2 regions of the Shewanella sp. GutDb-MelDb genome follow, and region 1 is predicted to be linked to the other one. Evidence: riboswitches for the same ligand, from Rfam matches in the RefSeq annotation. Region 1 holds a riboswitch; the other holds the start of a gene.

What was found. A riboswitch is a leader RNA that binds a small molecule or an ion and turns the genes downstream of it on or off. The one in region 1 is predicted to bind thiamine pyrophosphate.
Region 2: linked by a shared signal. The riboswitch ahead of CXF82_RS12190 (TonB-dependent receptor) and the one ahead of thiC (phosphomethylpyrimidine synthase ThiC) in region 1 are both predicted to bind thiamine pyrophosphate.

What each region holds. Positions count from the first base shown of each region.
Region 1 covers NZ_PJBM01000140.1:5,982-14,213, forward strand. The annotation lists gene CXF82_RS05745 (VOC family protein) at 1-475, shown strand, start outside; gene CXF82_RS05750 (YdeI/OmpD-associated family protein) at 993-1,568, shown strand; gene CXF82_RS05755 (PhzF family phenazine biosynthesis protein) at 1,652-2,452, shown strand; gene CXF82_RS05760 (RecX family transcriptional regulator) at 2,867-3,676, shown strand; gene CXF82_RS22460 (DUF3861 domain-containing protein) at 3,781-3,915, shown strand; gene CXF82_RS05770 (PAQR family membrane homeostasis protein TrhA) at 4,336-5,025, opposite strand; gene CXF82_RS05775 (hypothetical protein) at 5,392-6,438, shown strand; TPP riboswitch at 6,607-6,705, shown strand; gene thiC (phosphomethylpyrimidine synthase ThiC) at 6,855-8,232, shown strand, end outside.
Region 2 covers NZ_PJBM01000226.1:41,285-49,516, reverse strand. The annotation lists gene CXF82_RS12235 (NarK family nitrate/nitrite MFS transporter) at 1-1,411, shown strand, start outside; gene CXF82_RS12230 (bifunctional protein-serine/threonine kinase/phosphatase) at 1,429-3,252, shown strand; gene CXF82_RS12225 (helix-turn-helix transcriptional regulator) at 3,516-4,151, shown strand; gene CXF82_RS12220 (hypothetical protein) at 4,321-4,668, shown strand; gene CXF82_RS12215 (helix-turn-helix domain-containing protein) at 4,748-5,161, opposite strand; gene hinT (purine nucleoside phosphoramidase) at 5,349-5,705, shown strand; gene CXF82_RS12205 (PaaI family thioesterase) at 5,702-6,205, shown strand; gene CXF82_RS12200 (PaaI family thioesterase) at 6,198-6,668, shown strand; gene CXF82_RS12195 (YcfL family putative periplasmic lipoprotein) at 6,718-7,107, shown strand; TPP riboswitch at 7,229-7,360, shown strand; gene CXF82_RS12190 (TonB-dependent receptor) at 7,412-8,232, shown strand, end outside.

The DNA.
Region 1 (8,232 bases):
TCATGTTGGGATCCTTGTTGGGGATATGGATAAAGCTGTTGAGTTTTATACCAATGCGCTTGGTCTTAAGATTGTCATGGGCAATACTAAGGTCGAAGAGGAACGCGAAACTGCAATCGGTAAAATGTGTATTGCTGTTTTTGGGGAAGGCTTTAAAGGCTTTAATATTGCACACCTAGTGACAACCGATGGCATTGGTTTTGAGCTATTTGAAATGAAAGAGCGCCAAGAGCGACACGTAGTTGATTTCTCTCGGATTGGTATCTTTCACTTTTGTCTTGAAACGGATGATTTTGAAGGTGTTATTGAAAGAACCAAAAAGTTCGGTGGCAAAGTGAGAATGGATATCATGCGTTATCATCCTGAAGATGATAGCAAACCTTACCAAATGGTTTACCTTGAAGATCCATTTGGAAACTTATTTGAGCTTTACTCACACACTTATTCAGAGACTTACTCTTCTGAATACGATTAGTCTGAATACGACTAATTTGAATATGAACAGATTAGCGAGTATTTACAATTAACATTGCGAATAACCCGTTATGTGCCAGTCCTAAAATAGGTTGACGGTTTTTATTAAGCCAGTTGGTACTCCCAGCTGGCTTTTTCATGCACCTCGTTTGGGGTTTTCATCCCTAAACTAAGATGCGGCCGTTAGCTACCGATGACTCTGTAACAATTGATAAAAGCTATTTATATCAAACTACTGCGAAATGATAAAAGTGATACGTAGACCTCGTAAACAAGCAGGCTCTATTTCTCCCTGAAAAATACTCTCTATTATTGGTAATAATTACGTAAATAAACCCATTTACGACAATAGCTTAGCAATGCTACCTTGGGTTGACATAAGCGTACAGTCAAGAACGTTATCGAACTGCTATTGAATAAGCTGTTGAACAAAACAGTTTGTTATGTTTATTGGCCATATTATAACTAACAATGTTAGTGCGCTTAATGCGACGTTATCCCGAAGAGAATCAAGTTTTATGCCTGAAGCCAATCCAGCGAGAATCATGACCTTTGTATCGCCGAAAGATCTCAGTCAGTGGCTCAAAGTGAATCACGCCTCTGAAAGTGAACTATGGGTGAAGATATACAAGAAAAATACTAGGATTCAGAGCGTGACTTGGGATGAGCTCGTGATTGAGGTTCTATGTTGGGGTTGGATCGACGGTATTAAGAAGTCAATCGATGACCAAGCCTACCTTCAGCGCATTACTCCCAGAAAAACGCGCAGTAACTGGTCTAAAAGAAATACAGAGCATGCGGAGAGTTTGATAAATGAGAGCCGGATGATGGAATCAGGGCTCGTGCATATTCGTGCTGCAAAAGCGGACGGTCGCTGGGAAAATGCCTATGTGCTAAGTGAAATGGAAGTACCCGCAGACTTCCTAGCGGCACTGGAGAGCAAGCCGAATGTTAAGGCGTTTTTTGATACTCTCAATAAATCGAGTCGTTATGCTATCGCGTATGGATTGAAAAGTGCGAAGAAACCCGAAACCAGACTTAGGCGATTTACAAAATTTATGAACATGCTTGTGCACGAAGAAAAGCCTAAATAAGTGGAATTAGGCTTAATAGGTTTTTCAAACGGACGCATAATAAGTCGTTATGCAACCAAGTTGTTCAACGCAAGGAGGAAATCTTGGAATTAGATATATATCAAGTTGATTCATTTACGACTAAGCCATTTAAAGGGAATCCAGCTGGAGTTTGTATATCAGAAAATGATCTTGATGAAAATCTCATGTTTTCTATCGCAGAAGAAATGGCAGTTTCTGAAACTGCATTTTTATCATTAAGTAACATGAAATTAAGGTGGTTTACACCCAAAATAGAAGTAAGCTTGTGTGGTCATGGAACATTGGCCGTCGCACATGTTTTAAAGGAAAATGGCTTGGTTGCGATTGGCGATACATTAGTTTTTGACACATTGTCAGGTGCTTTACTGGTCACAGTACAAGATAAAACGATTGAAATGGATTTTCCATCAACCACTATCAATTCGGGTATTTCTAGCCATGTAGAGCTCTTAGATCTTCTTGGGATCAATCCAGAACACGTGATTTTTTTGGGTCACTTCGATTCAAAATTTTTTATCGAAATTGACAGCGAGGAAACGCTGTTGGGGTTAAACCCAAACTTTGATGGCTTAAAGAAATTAAAGGGCCGTAGTGTTGTCATTACTGCAAAATCAGTATCCAGTGAATTTGATTTTATTTCTCGGTATTTTGCTCCTTGGGTTGGTGTTAATGAAGACCCAGTTACGGGTTCAGCACATTGTGCTTTAGCTGTATATTGGGAAGCAAAGCTTAAGAAAAACAAGCTTAAAGGCTATCAAGCTTCTGCCCGTGGTGGTTTCGTCAATGTTGAATTATTGCCAAATAATCGAGTGAAACTGATTGGTTCAGCGATAACTACGTTGAAAGGGGTTTTATACGTATAGGCAGTGTAACGATTTGATAATAAATGTAAAATTTAACATCCATCTTGACTCTTTGCACTTTTTACAACCAATCTTATTTGTTATTAAGGCGTTGCGACACCGTAAGCTTCTTACATTCCCTAATCAGAATTTCATGAATTAAAGCCTAAGCACTAACCCACTGATGTAAAGATGTGGGTTAGGGTAAGTGCCTATCAAAATGCCCAAGAAGTGTTGGGGGTAAAGACGCGTTTATATGCTGTTTATCTGCATCTACTTTTCTCACACATTCCCTAATACAAGCAGAGTTAACCGGGGCATATATGGTTTTTGTCAAATCGTATTCGAGTACGAAGATACACCTAGTGCGTACTCAACAACGCGGGGATCTGCTACACTGCTTTTGGTTATTTTTTAATTTAAGATCAATTTGTTATGCAGCGCCAACCATTACGTCAAGCCAAAACTATCGATAACGTTTTCAATAGCGCCTATTGGCACCTTGGTCAGCAAGATTTTACCATTAATGAAATTCGGACCAAGCTTGAACGGAAAACCGAAAACCAAGAATGGATTGATATTGTCCTCGCCAAACTAATAGAGAACGAATATTTAAAAAATGACTTTGACTTTGCGGTGCGCTATTGCGAGGTAGCCTTTAGTAATGAACTCGGTAAAGGCGCAATAAGACGTAAGTTACAACTGCGCGGCGTTCCCGTCACCGACATTGATACTGCGATAGAGCAAGTAATGGACGAGCAAAAAGTCGATGCGTTTGAGATGGCCACATCTAGGCTGTTAAGCAAGTTTGATAACTTTTATGGCACCAACAAAGAAAAGGTCTATACGCAGATGACCACTAAAGGTTTCTCTCGCGTAGAAATAGATCACGCATTATCACAACATCCAGAGCGTGAAACACTGCGCAGTAAATTAGCGGTGAAAGCAGACAAAGTTGACTTAACAACGGAAATAATCAAGCTATTTAACAAAGGTAAAGGCGAAACCTTGATCTTGCAAGAATTAAAGCAGCGACTGATTGATGTGAGTGACTTTGAAGATACTGTGTACAAATTAACGCTATCAGAAGATGTCGACTTTTATCAAAGTTGTAAAAAAGAGTTGGCGAAAAAGCGCTATGACTTATCGGATTATAAAGGAAAGTCGAAAGCGTACGCCTATTTATCCCGGAAAGGGTTCGGCAGTGATGAAATAAAAGAAGCAATGAATCCGGATGATGACTAACTAAAAGAAACCGTTAAAGAAACAATTATGGTACTCAGTATTGCGATTTTAAATATTGTAAACAGTAATATATCGATAAGCACCTAACACTAGAGGCAATAACGATGACCACTAAAATTCGAAGTGATAATTGCTACCGCATCACCATTGAAGAGGGAGTATCGCTAGAGGAAATGGGGAAAACACGACAGTTTGAGTTACAAGATAGAGAAGATTTGTTCAAGGCTGTAGAAACTTAAAGAAAGGCAGTGGGTTGGAAGACTCTCTTGTAACTAAGGTTGCTGTTGCGCTACGCTTATTAGGTCCCGTTATGATTGAACATTGCAAACATGCGTTTTTTTAGATTTTATGCCCATTTTAAGACATTTATGCAACATATAAAAAGTATGGTGAAAAGTGCAGTAAAAGAAAAATAGTTTCGCTGCCGGAGGAAAGTGGTCTATTTTTCCTTATCGATGAGACTGACATCTACAGTGTTAATGTTATAGGGGCTCTAAGCTAACGAGTCGTCTTTGTTCGAAGAAAGCTATATCGCGATATATAGACTAATACCCTCTACGCTACATCAAACCAATACGCTAACAAATCCTTGTCTAAAATAAGAGCTCAGTCATTTAGTGTTATATTGTCATTACACAATGAAGACCATTTATACACGATTAAATGACCGTTAAGTAAACGCAGAGGAAGTGGCTAATGGCGCCACCTAATACAAACAAGTGCCATATCGCGTGGTTGTAGGGAATGCGTTTAGCAACATAAAAAACAATCCCTAAACTGTAAAATAACCCGCCAATAATGAGAAGGTTAAAGCCTAATGGCGACATTCCTGCAATTAACTCTTTCATCACGGTGACACAGAGCCAACCCATGGCAAGGTACAAGGCTAGACTGAAGACTTTAAAGCGAGTGATAAAGAGTGTCTTGAAAAGAATGCCTCCGATTGCCAATGACCAAATGGCAATGAGCACCAAGTTGGCATTTCCGTTGCCATTTTCATTTTCTAAACTAATCAGCATTAAAGGGGTATAGGTACCCGCTATCAACAGGTAGATGGCACAATGGTCGGCAATTTTTAATTTATGCTTCAAAGCTTTATCTGTTGCGCTATGATATAGAGTCGAGCAAAGAAAGAGCAAAATAATGCTGCCGCAGTAAATCACTACACCTGCCATTTGCACAAAAGTTAATTGCTCATAGCCTTTTAAAATACACATAATCAAGCCAATAACACCTGCCACAACGCCTAACCCATGACTTAGGCTGTTTGCTAGTTCTTCTTTAACGCTATAACTAGCACTTGATACTAGGGTTTGCTTTGGCGACAAGGTTGATTCTTGAGTAGACATAAGGCGTAAATGACTTCTGGTTTGACCACGATTAGCTGCAGTGTATCAGCTTTAATGATAATAGTCATAGTTTAGCGTACACGTGTTAGCTTAAAATAGGTCCAATGCAATCACCATTACATTAGTGATGATCAATGATAAAAAAAGACAATAACACTCGATGTTGAACTTTTGTAATAAAGCGGTATCTAATGTTTTAAGTGATTATTATTCATTGATAAATTAGCTTAATTAACCAGCCACAAACAAGCTTCATGTTAAATAAATCAGCATGAGTCAATCGTTATAAATAACGCCATTATTAAGGTTAACCTTGTCTTCTCATGGCGTTAATTGAACCTTATGGACTATAGAGTTATTCATCGGATGAAACCAGTTAGCAGATCCTCAGCACCTGTTTTTACTGCGCTTGCAGCAGAGAATGGCAAAGGACAACCTCTGCTCAGTTTATCGGTAAGCACTGAGGAAGCCAGTGCAACTTTGGCGGTCATTAGGGCTGATAAACAGTTTGAGCTCCCGGTCAGCCATCCTCTAGTTAAACCTATGTTTGGTATCAACACCGCTGCGGAATTAACCTCTATCGCTGAGGTCGTTGTTGAGGCAGATAATCGTGATAAAGGCGGCGTGAAACGCTCTTCTTGCTTGCGTTCATTTCAGCTGTTTCAATCATTCATATGGGTTATTTTACTGCACATTGTATTGATTGGTATTATTAATCAGCTTTGGGTGAGACAAACGCTAAAGGTTACAACTGTTGCCCCAATCAAAATCCAATCATACCTGTATGTCGAAGCTAAACCGGTAAAAGATGAGGTGATGGATAGCATCGACAGCTCAACAAGTAAGGTGAGATCGCCACGTCATTCGCCAACAGATAGCGACAACCCCAGCGAGGCTGACGAACTTGTCGAGACATCGCCAGTACATGAACCCGCGATGGAGGCTGACAACACCATTGAAGCCATACTGCCGACAACGGATTTATCGGAAAAAACGGACATAAGAATTAATAAGAGCCTGCCGACGTACGTTCCTCGCCGTAGTGCAATGGCTATTGCTCAATCCTATCTTCAACGAAAAAATGATGCCGCACTAGATGCACTGATTGTCGATAAAGCCAATAAATATAGCGGGCCGCACTCTTTGAGTAAGATGGATGGTGACATGGTAGAGTTAGTTTTTCCTGAGGTAGATGAGTACAGCAAAATACCCACGACAGATCATCGACTCGATCCTAACCGTATCGTACGTCACGGTGATACCTGCTTTCGAATAGTGCAGGTGCCGACCCAAATTAACCCTTACGCAGAAAATATCGGTTACCCCTTTAACTGCGGTGGCGATAAAGTTAAAAAAGCGATTAATGACGCTATCTCAGCACGATTAGAAAAGAGAATGATTAGTCGAAAATAGTCGTTTTTGAGGTGATAATTTTTCATGATAAATAGTGGTTTAATATGCAGTATTAAATTATTCGTATTATTATCAACAAGCTATGGGTCAATAAAAATATTTACCATAACAGGGGTTTGTGAATGATTTGTACTTGTTTCTTAGTCACTGTTAGGCTTATACTGCCGGCTCATCTTGTCGGAGTGCCATATGGCTGAGACCGTTTATTCGGGATCCGTTGAACCTGATCAGGCTAGAACCTGCGTAGGTAACAAGCGAAATAACTGCATAGTATCGGCTGTATTAATGCTGCTAGCAGTCACATTTCGGTGGTTAAGTGCATCTGGAATTAGCGTTATGACGCGGTTTCATTTTCAACTTTCAATTACTCATTTCTCCTGACAAGCAACTTCATTTTTATAATAGTGAGTTTGCTAATGTCTAAACGCCGCGAAACCCGAGCTCAAGCTCAACAGTTCATCGATAACCTAAAACCGTTACAACACCCAAATTCCGAGAAGATCTATCTTCAAGGTAGCCGCGTTGATCTTAACGTCGGTATGCGCCAAATTCATCAAGCTGACACTTTGCTCAGTGGTGATGAGAAAAATCCTGTATTTGAAGCTAACCCACCGCTGAAAGTATACGACTGTGCTGGGGCTTACTCAGATCCTGATGCCAATATTGATGTGCACAAAGGCTTAGATAAATTACGTCATAACTGGATCGTTGAACGAAATGATACCGAACAGTTACCCGCTGTCAGCTCTGGTTTTACCCAGCAACGCTTGGCCGATGATGGTTTAGACCATTTACGTTTTGAGTCGTTAGTGCCTCCTCGCCGTGCAAAGTCTGGTCAGCGCGTAACGCAAATGCACTATGCCCGCCAAGGGATTATCACCCCTGAAATGGAATATATCGCTATTCGCGAAAATATGGCAATGGCAGAGGTGACCGACCCTATGTTAACTCAAAAAAATAAGGGCGAAAGCTTTGGCGCCGTTATCGATGAGCCAATCACTGCTGAGTTTGTTCGCAGTGAAATTGCTCGTGGCCGAGCCATTATCCCGTTAAATATCAATCATCCTGAAGCTGAACCGATGATTATTGGACGTAACTTTTTAGTGAAAGTGAACGCCAATATTGGTAATTCAGCAGTGACTTCTTCTATCGAAGAAGAGGTTGAAAAGCTGGTGTGGTCTACCCGCTGGGGGGCTGATACGGTAATGGACTTGTCTACCGGTCGTTATATCCACGAAACCCGAGAGTGGATTATCCGCAACTCTCCTGTCCCCATTGGAACCGTGCCTATCTATCAAGCACTCGAAAAAGTGAATGGTGTTGCTGAAGATCTTAACTGGGAAACATTCCGCGACACCTTGATAGAGCAAGCTGAGCAAGGCGTTGACTACTTTACTATCCATGCGGGTGTATTGCTGTGTTACGTACCCATGACCGCAAAACGCCTCACGGGCATCGTATCGCGCGGGGGGTCTATTCTGGCTAAATGGTGTTTGTCGCACCATAAAGAAAACTTCCTCTATGAACATTTCAGAGATATTTGTGAGATCTGTGCAGCTTATGATGTCTCACTGTCATTAGGGGATGGTATGCGTCCGGGCTCGATTGCTGATGCCAATGATGAAGCTCAATTTGCAGAGCTCGAGACCTTAGGCGAGCTGGTTAAAATTGCCTGGCAATACGATGTTCAGACCATCATTGAAGGGCCTGGCCATATTCCAATGAACCTCATTAAAGAGAATATGGATAAGCAATTAGATATTTGTGATGAGGCGCCTTTTTATACTTTAGGCC
Region 2 (8,232 bases), on a different contig from region 1:
CCTAAGCTGGATGGCATTTTTCATTACCTTTATGGTTTGGTTTAATGCGGCGCCTCTGCTAGGGGTGATTGCTGAAAGTATTGGGCTGACGACATCGCAAATAAAGACCCTGCTTATTCTCAATGTCGCCTTAACTATCCCGGCTCGAGTATTGATCGGTATGGTGACCGATAAGTATGGACCCAGATTGGTTTACTCCTTACTACTTGGCTTTTGCTCTATCCCTTGCTTTATGTTTGCTTTGGGGACGACTTTCGAGCAACTGGCATTAGCACGTTTCCTCCTTGGTTTTATTGGCGCAGGTTTTGTTGTCGGTATTCGCATGGTCAGTGAATGGTTCCCTGCGAAGGAGTTAGGTACTGCAGAAGGGATCTATGGTGGTTGGGGGAACTTTGGTTCAGCGGCAGCCGCCTTTACGTTGCCTACGATAGCATTAGCATTTGGAGGGCCAGATGGATGGCGCTATGCCATTGGTCTTACCGGTTTGATGAGCTTAGGTTTTGCATTTATCTACTATTTTAATGTGACAGATACTCCTAAAGGCTCAACCTACTTTAAACCGAAAAAGGCGGGGGCACTGGAAGTCACTAGTAAGGGCGATTTTGTGTTGTTACTGATCATGAAAGTGCCTATGTATGCCACGTTAGCATTGCTGGCTTGGAAATTGTCACCCACCGGCGTAGTGATGTTTAGCCAACAAGTCACCAATGGCATTTATGCGCTACTTATCGCCATATTTATCATTGACGTATATCAGACTTATCAAGTTAACAAACAAGTGTTTACTGGCACGATCCCAGAGTTTGAACGCTACGAGTTTAAGCAGGTGGCAGTGCTCAATGTATTGTACTTTTCAACATTTGGCTCTGAACTGGCAGTTGTTTCTATGTTGCCGCTTTTCTTTGCCGAGACATTTGAGCTTGGTTTTGCTCAAGCGGGAATGGTGGCGTCTTCATATGCCTTTATGAATTTAATGTCTCGTCCTGGAGGAGGTTGGTTAAGTGACCGTTTTGGCCGCAAATCAACGTTATTGATTTTAACGGCAGGACTCGCCATCGGCTATTTAGGAGTTGCGCAAATTGATGGTAGCTGGGCATTGCCTTTAGCGATCTTGATGGTGATGGCTTGCTCGTTTTTCGTTCAAGCTGGAGAGGGCGCTGTATTCGCGGCTGTGCCACTGATTAAGCGCCGTTTGACTGGCCAGATAGCTGGTATGACTGGAGCATATGGCAATGTGGGCGCAGTGTTCTTTTTAACCGCTTATTCAATGGTATCAACGCAAACATTCTTCTACATTATTGCGGCTAGTGCGCTATTTGGCTTTTTTACATTGTTCCTGATGACCGAGCCCAAAGGCCATATCGCGGAAGTAAATGAGAAAGGTGAAGTTACCTTGATTAGCGTCAACTAATCATGAGTTTATTGAACATGGCTAGGCAGACCTTGGATAAAACGGATGAACTCTTCAAAGATAGCAATACTATAGCCTCATTAAAACCTGCTAACGGCTTAATGATAGCGGCTGGTCAGTATTCTGATAAGGGCATTAAAGCCACAAATGAGGATGCTATTGGGATCCGTATTCCAAGTGGGCTCATGCTCACAACTAAGGGGGCTGTTGCTGCAATAAGTGATGGCGTGAGTACGGCCGAAAGTGGCGCTGCCGCCTCCGCTATTAGTGTGAGTAATTTCCTCGCGGATTACTACTCGACTCCTGATCTTTGGTCGGTAGAAAAGTCTAGTACTCAAGTATTAACGGCACTGAATCGATGGCTTTACGGATTAGGGCAAGATTACCGCGATGCCAGGCGGGGCTACGTATGTACCTTTAGCGCATTAGTCTTTAAATCCTGCCATCTACATATGTTTCATGTTGGGGACTCAAGAGTTTACCGTTACCGCGATGGCACGCTTGATAAACTTAGCCATGATCACACCAGCCTTGTGGGGAAAAACCAGCAGTACCTGGCCCGAGCCATGGGGTTAGATGTCAACGTTGACGTAGATTACCGAATGTTAGCAATAGCCAAGGACGATCTGTATTTGCTCACCACAGATGGTGTGCATGATGTCATTACCGACGTCGAAATTGAGGCAAGACTGCAGCAGTTTTCCCAAAGTCGTTATGATGCAGGGAAAAGTGCTGGATTTACCGATGAAGATTGTGATCAGTTTTGTATGGCGATGGTTGATAACGCGTTCAATTACCGTTCTCAGGATAACGCTAGTTGCCAACTGCTGCATATCGAGGCCTTACCGGATAAAAACATTGATGAGGTTTATCAAAGCCTATCTAAACTGCCATTTCCACCACCGCTCAGCATTGGTATGACGTTAGACGGTTACAAGGTGGTTGATGTGTTGCACGAAAGCCAGAGGAGCCAAGTCTATTTAGTTAAAAATGAGCTAGGGAGTTTGATGTGTATGAAAACACCGTCTATCAACTATTTAGATGATGCGGCCTACATAGAGCGATTTCTGCTTGAAAGCTGGATTGGCAAACGTATTAATAGCCCTTATGTGGTGTCGATAATCGATCGAGATAGAGAGAAGTCGGCACTCTACTATTTAACCGAATACCTTGCAGGTCATTCGTTGAGTCAATGGATTAAACACAATCCAGCACCTGAAGTTCAAGAGGTATTAGAGCTGTTAAAACAGCTAGAGGCGGGGGTACGAGCATTTCATCGTAAAGAAACACTGCACCAAGACCTTAAGCCAGACAATTTAATGTTGACCAATGAGAGGCGGCTGAAGATCATCGATTTTGGCGCCTGTTTTATTAAAGGTATTGCTGAGATCACCAGCCCCTTACCACGAGACCTAATTTTGGGTACTGCAGATTATTCAGCCCCAGAGAGCATATTGGGTTATCAAGTTAATCAAAAAGCGGATCTTTATTCTATTGCGGTCATAGCGTTTGAGATGTTAACGGGTCGATTACCCTTCGATGGAAAGCAGTCGCACTGTAAAACAAAACAGGATTTTTTACGGCTTAAGTATACCCCCAGTTATGACATTAATCCGCTGGTGCCAATCTGGATGGATAAAGCCCTTAAAAAGGGGCTTAGTGTTGCGCCAGAGCAGCGTCAAGCTGACAGCCGTGAATGGTTGTTTGAGATGACTCAGCCGGTAACACATTGGCAGCAATCAGCCGTGAAATCGCCGTTGATTGATCGTCAACCATTGCTTTTTTGGCAATGTTTGACTGTATTTTTTGGGTTGTTGGCCGTACTACTTGCCCTGTTTTAAGATGGGTTATATCTTGAGTTGTACTCAAGATTGGCTTGCTATATTTTTGAATGAATTGACGTCTCAAAGGAAGAGGGCTTATAACAGCGACGAGCGTATTTTATTAACAGACTATGGAGGTATACAATCTGGATTTTCGATAGCAAAAATAGTATGAAAATTATAAATATTCAATGCTGAATTTCTTTCGTTAGTTCATTATTTGAATTTTGTATTACACTAATAGATACAAGGATGGTTACCATATAAACATGGAGAGTTAAATGTTTAAAGTTATGCACTGGGTTATTGTAACCCGATCACAAATATTAGTCGATCTGCTCAATACTCGATGGCCTCAACAATTTTTAGTTAAAATTCATAATGTTATTCCAGATAATGTTATCGATTATTTTACTGAAAACAGAGTAAGTCTGGTCATTATTGATCTCTCTAGTGTAGATATCCCAAAAGCCTATCAAATTCAACGAAGGTTAGATAAAGAGAGGAGTGGGGCTCGGGTTGTGTTCCTGCATTATCCTCAACAAGTAGATGCCAAATTCTTAGTTCAAAGCAATATTACAGCGGGTCTATTCTATTCGGGCGCCTCATTAGACACTATTGGTTTAGGCATGGCCAAAATAGTTCAGGGGTTAACTTGTATTCCAGACGATTTTAATCAACAAGATGTTCATAACGTCAGTACTGATGAAGAGTCAGACGCTCTGACTATCCGAGAACGTGAAGTACTGCAGGTCCTGCGTTCAGGGAGTACCAACATTGATATTGCCAATCAACTATTTGTGAGTGAAAGTACGATTAAAACCCATTTATATCGTGCTTTTAGAAAAATTGGAGTTTCTAGCCGCGGCCAAGCAATCGCTTGGGCACAAATGAATACCCATGAAGTCATTCAATAAATCTCTTCAATGGGATTAAGCTCTCATTGACTTTACTGATATTGTTAGGCGCTCAACTTAAGTGCCTTTTTTATCACTACCATCACAACTAAACTCATTGCTATACAGTTGTGTATTCATTTGGTATTATCGCTTTCGTGGTTAAACTATGAGATCGAAAGAGATGAATATGATTAAAGTTATTATGTTGGTTATTACTATTTTATCGGTAATGTTTTTTGCTGAGGCGGCCACTGTCGGTTGTGATAGGGCGGGTGGAGTGAAATGCCAGAAAGTTAATAAGCCCTACAAGTCCTATAAACGTGCAAAAGTGATTGTCATTCCTAGAAGTCATCTTCATTACCATGCTTATCATACGCCACTGCTTTCAGCATTAGGCTTAGCTATTGTGCTAGATGCTGCCGGTAATGCGGTAACCAATAAAGGCGATAAAGTGGTGGTGCTTGGGGAAGGTAATGAAGTTAAAAATGTTTATGAAAAAGATGGCGTTGTTTACCTGATTAAGGAACAGAGTTAACTTGGATAATCTATGGGCCAAATCAACGGAAAGCGGTGTTGTTTTGGCCATGTACATATAACGAGCACCAAATCTAATATTACTTGTCTTGCTCACGTTCACTGTTTAAAAATTCAAAGCCTCTTTTCCAAAATATAAATTGCTCTTCATCAGGTAACTTTCTCACTTCTTTAAGCATATTGTTAAAAGCTGAGTCAATCATAAGTCGATCTGATAATTTGAGGTAACGATACACAACAGGTCTTAAAACAACTGAAAAATCCCCGCTAAGATCTGAGTAACGCTGTTCTTCTAACGCATACGTATTCAACACCAGTTCACGCATGCTAAGTGCGGCAAGTAGTGAGTTTTTGTCACTGAATGACTGATATTGAGCAGCGCGTGAGTAACCAGCTCTTTTGTGAACGTCGGACATATTGAGCGCGATCATGCCATTTTCTTTTATCAGCTCGGCGGCAGCATTAAGCAGTGCGGTTTCTTTAGCGGTGAGCATGATGAGTCCTGTAATTTTTTATTTATTTAAAATGGATATGGTCCTAAAGTCAATCATATTGTGTATACAGCTGTTCAATTGGCACTCAAATCATTGCAAATAGACTTTTTAACGCATAAAAACGCGAATCGCCAGATGCCGTTTTTCGAGTATACTAGGTTTAACTTATTCTTATGAGAGCAATAAAATGGCCGAAGAAACCATATTCAGCAAAATTATTCGACGTGAAATTCCAGCAGATATCCTATTTCAAGATGAGCTAGTGACTGCATTTAGAGATATCAGTGCACAAGCACCGACGCATATATTGATTATTCCTAACCATCTGATCCCGACAATAAATGATATTAAGGCTTCCGATGAGAAAGCGTTGGGAAGAATGATGTCTGTTGCGGCCAAACTGGCTCGCGAGGAAGGGATAGCAGAAGACGGTTATCGCGTGATCTTGAACTGTAATGAACACGCAGGCCAAGAGGTTTTCCATATTCACATGCATTTAGTCGGAGGCCACTCTTTAGGCCCTATGTTGAGTCAAAAACGATGAAAAAAGCTGCCGATGTTTTTCCGTTAACGGAGATGGCAAGTCGATTTGTTGGGCAACTTACTCAGTGCCAAAAATTAAAGCTTAAGGTGTTAGAGGGCAGTGATAAACATGTGCTCATTGAGCTGCCTTATGATCCTCAACTTGTTGGTTACCCAGACACTGGTGTGATCCACGGTGGAGTGATAACAACATTGATGGATACGGCCAGTGGCTGCGCTGTCGTGTGTTCTATTTTTGATCAGTTTGGTGCTTTGGAGATCTCACCAACGCTTGATCTGCGAGTTGATTACATGAAACCTGCTGAACCGTTTAAGCCAGTCTATGGTTTTGCAGAGTGTTATAAATTGTCATCTAGCGTCGCTTTTACTCGTGCTATTGCTTACCAAGATTCAATCGATGATCCCATTGCTAATGCGGTAGGCTCGTTTATGCGAATTAGTCCAGAAATGGTTGGCGAAGAGTTTAGACAAGCACTGATGGGAGAGCCGCGTCATGACTAACCCGAGTCATTCAGAATCTGATGCGACAAAGTTAGATTTCAAAAGTATCGTACGAAAAGCAACGGAACTAAATGATTTTGGTCACTTGCTTGAACATGTGCCTTACGCCCAGTTTATTGGAATGGGTGTTGAGCGTTTTGGCGATGAACTGGTTTTTAAGCTGCCAGCAAAAGATGATAATATCGGTAACCCAGTACTACCTGCACTGCATGGTGGTGTTATCGCAGGTTTTATGGAAATGTCAGCCATTGTGCAGCTAATGGTCTTTATGCAGACCACTAAAGTACCAAAAGTAGTTGATTTCTCAATTGATTATCTCAGAGCTGGCTACCATAAAGGTAGCTTTGCTGAATGTAAGATCACTCGCCAAGGTCGACGAGTCGCTAACGTGAGCATTACTTGTTGGCAGACTAATCGTAAACACTTGATTGCGACGGCAAGAGCCCATTTTTTAATAGATTAACTTAGCTATCCTTGTATTAACACTGAATGATTTTATTCTAGGGAACAAAATGAAAAAATTGATTTTAGGCTTATTTACAGCGTTGATTGTCGCGGCTTGTGCACCACACACAGCAGGCTTAATGGTGGGTTCTAAAGGTGAAGTGCGTGTTGATAACAACAGCTTTGGTAAAGAAGTCACCGTAGGAAGTGTAATGGCGCGCCCTGAAGGTGGTTTTTTACAAGGCACGGGCACGATTATTAGTCAGGTCTCTACTGACTTGCGCTTGCAGTATAAATTCACTTGGTTTGATACCAGTGGCATGACGATTGATGATGAAGGCGTAAGCTGGAAGTCAGTAAAATTGCATGGCAAGCAGCAGCTACAAGTATCAGCGGTTGCGCCTAATGTTAACGCAACTCGCTTTGAGCTATATGTAAGAAAAGCCTTTTCAAATTAATATGTAGATGATTAGAAATTATATTTGTTATGAAAACGTCAGCAAAGCTGACGTTTTTTTATGCATAAAGATTGTAAACGTTAAGAAGACTGTCATCAGTTTGTGAAATTCATGTATAATCGGCCGCGCCAAGGGGTGTTAAAGTCTATAAACCATAAGTTGGATATTGTGGATTTTAACTGAGATGTTGAAAAACGAACCCTTAGAACCTGATCCGGCTAATACCGGCGTAGGAATGGGCCACAATTCATTTCCCGAACGCTTCTTTATGTTGCCGGATCTCAAAATTTTAATTTGAGGTCCTATGTTAAATCTAAAAACTTATTCTCCTATAGCGGTTGCCGTCATGGCTGCGCTAGTTTCATCACCTACGTTTGCCAATACTGACTCAGAAACACCTGTTGATGAGATGGAAGTCATGGTTGTGACATCTGATTTTCGGGGCACATCGCTAGAAAAAATGCCATCAAGCGTCACCGTTATTGATCAGCAGCAAATTGAGGATGAAGGTGCACAGCACTTTGAAGATATCTTAAACTCAATTGCTAATTTCAACTGGTCCGGTGGTAGCTCAAGACCCAAATACTTCCAAATTCGTGGTGTCGGTGAGCAAGAAGAGTATCAAGGCGCACCTAACTCCTCTGTTGGCTTTATCGTTGATGATATCGATTTGTCCGGTTTAGGCATGGCTTCAAGCATGTACGACTTACAACAAGTTGAAGTATTACGCGGTCCTCAAGGTACACGTTATGGCGCTAATGCGTTAGCAGGTCTTATCTACCTTAAAAGTAATGATCCTACCGACGTATTTGAAAATGGTGCAGAGATCTCGCTAGGCGATGATAATTTACAGACCTTTAGTGGTTTTAGCTCGGGTCCATTAACCGATTCTGGAAACTTGCTTTACCGTGTGTCGCTGCAACAGCATCAGCAAGATGGTTATCGAGATAATCTTTATCTTGGTGAGAGCGATACTAATAACCGTGATGAATTCACTGGTCGCGCAAAATTACGTTGGTACGCGACTGAAGAACTAGAAATTGACCTGACTTACTTACATGCAAATTACGATAATGGATATGATGCTTGGACATTAGATAATAACGGTTTTGATACGTTAACGGA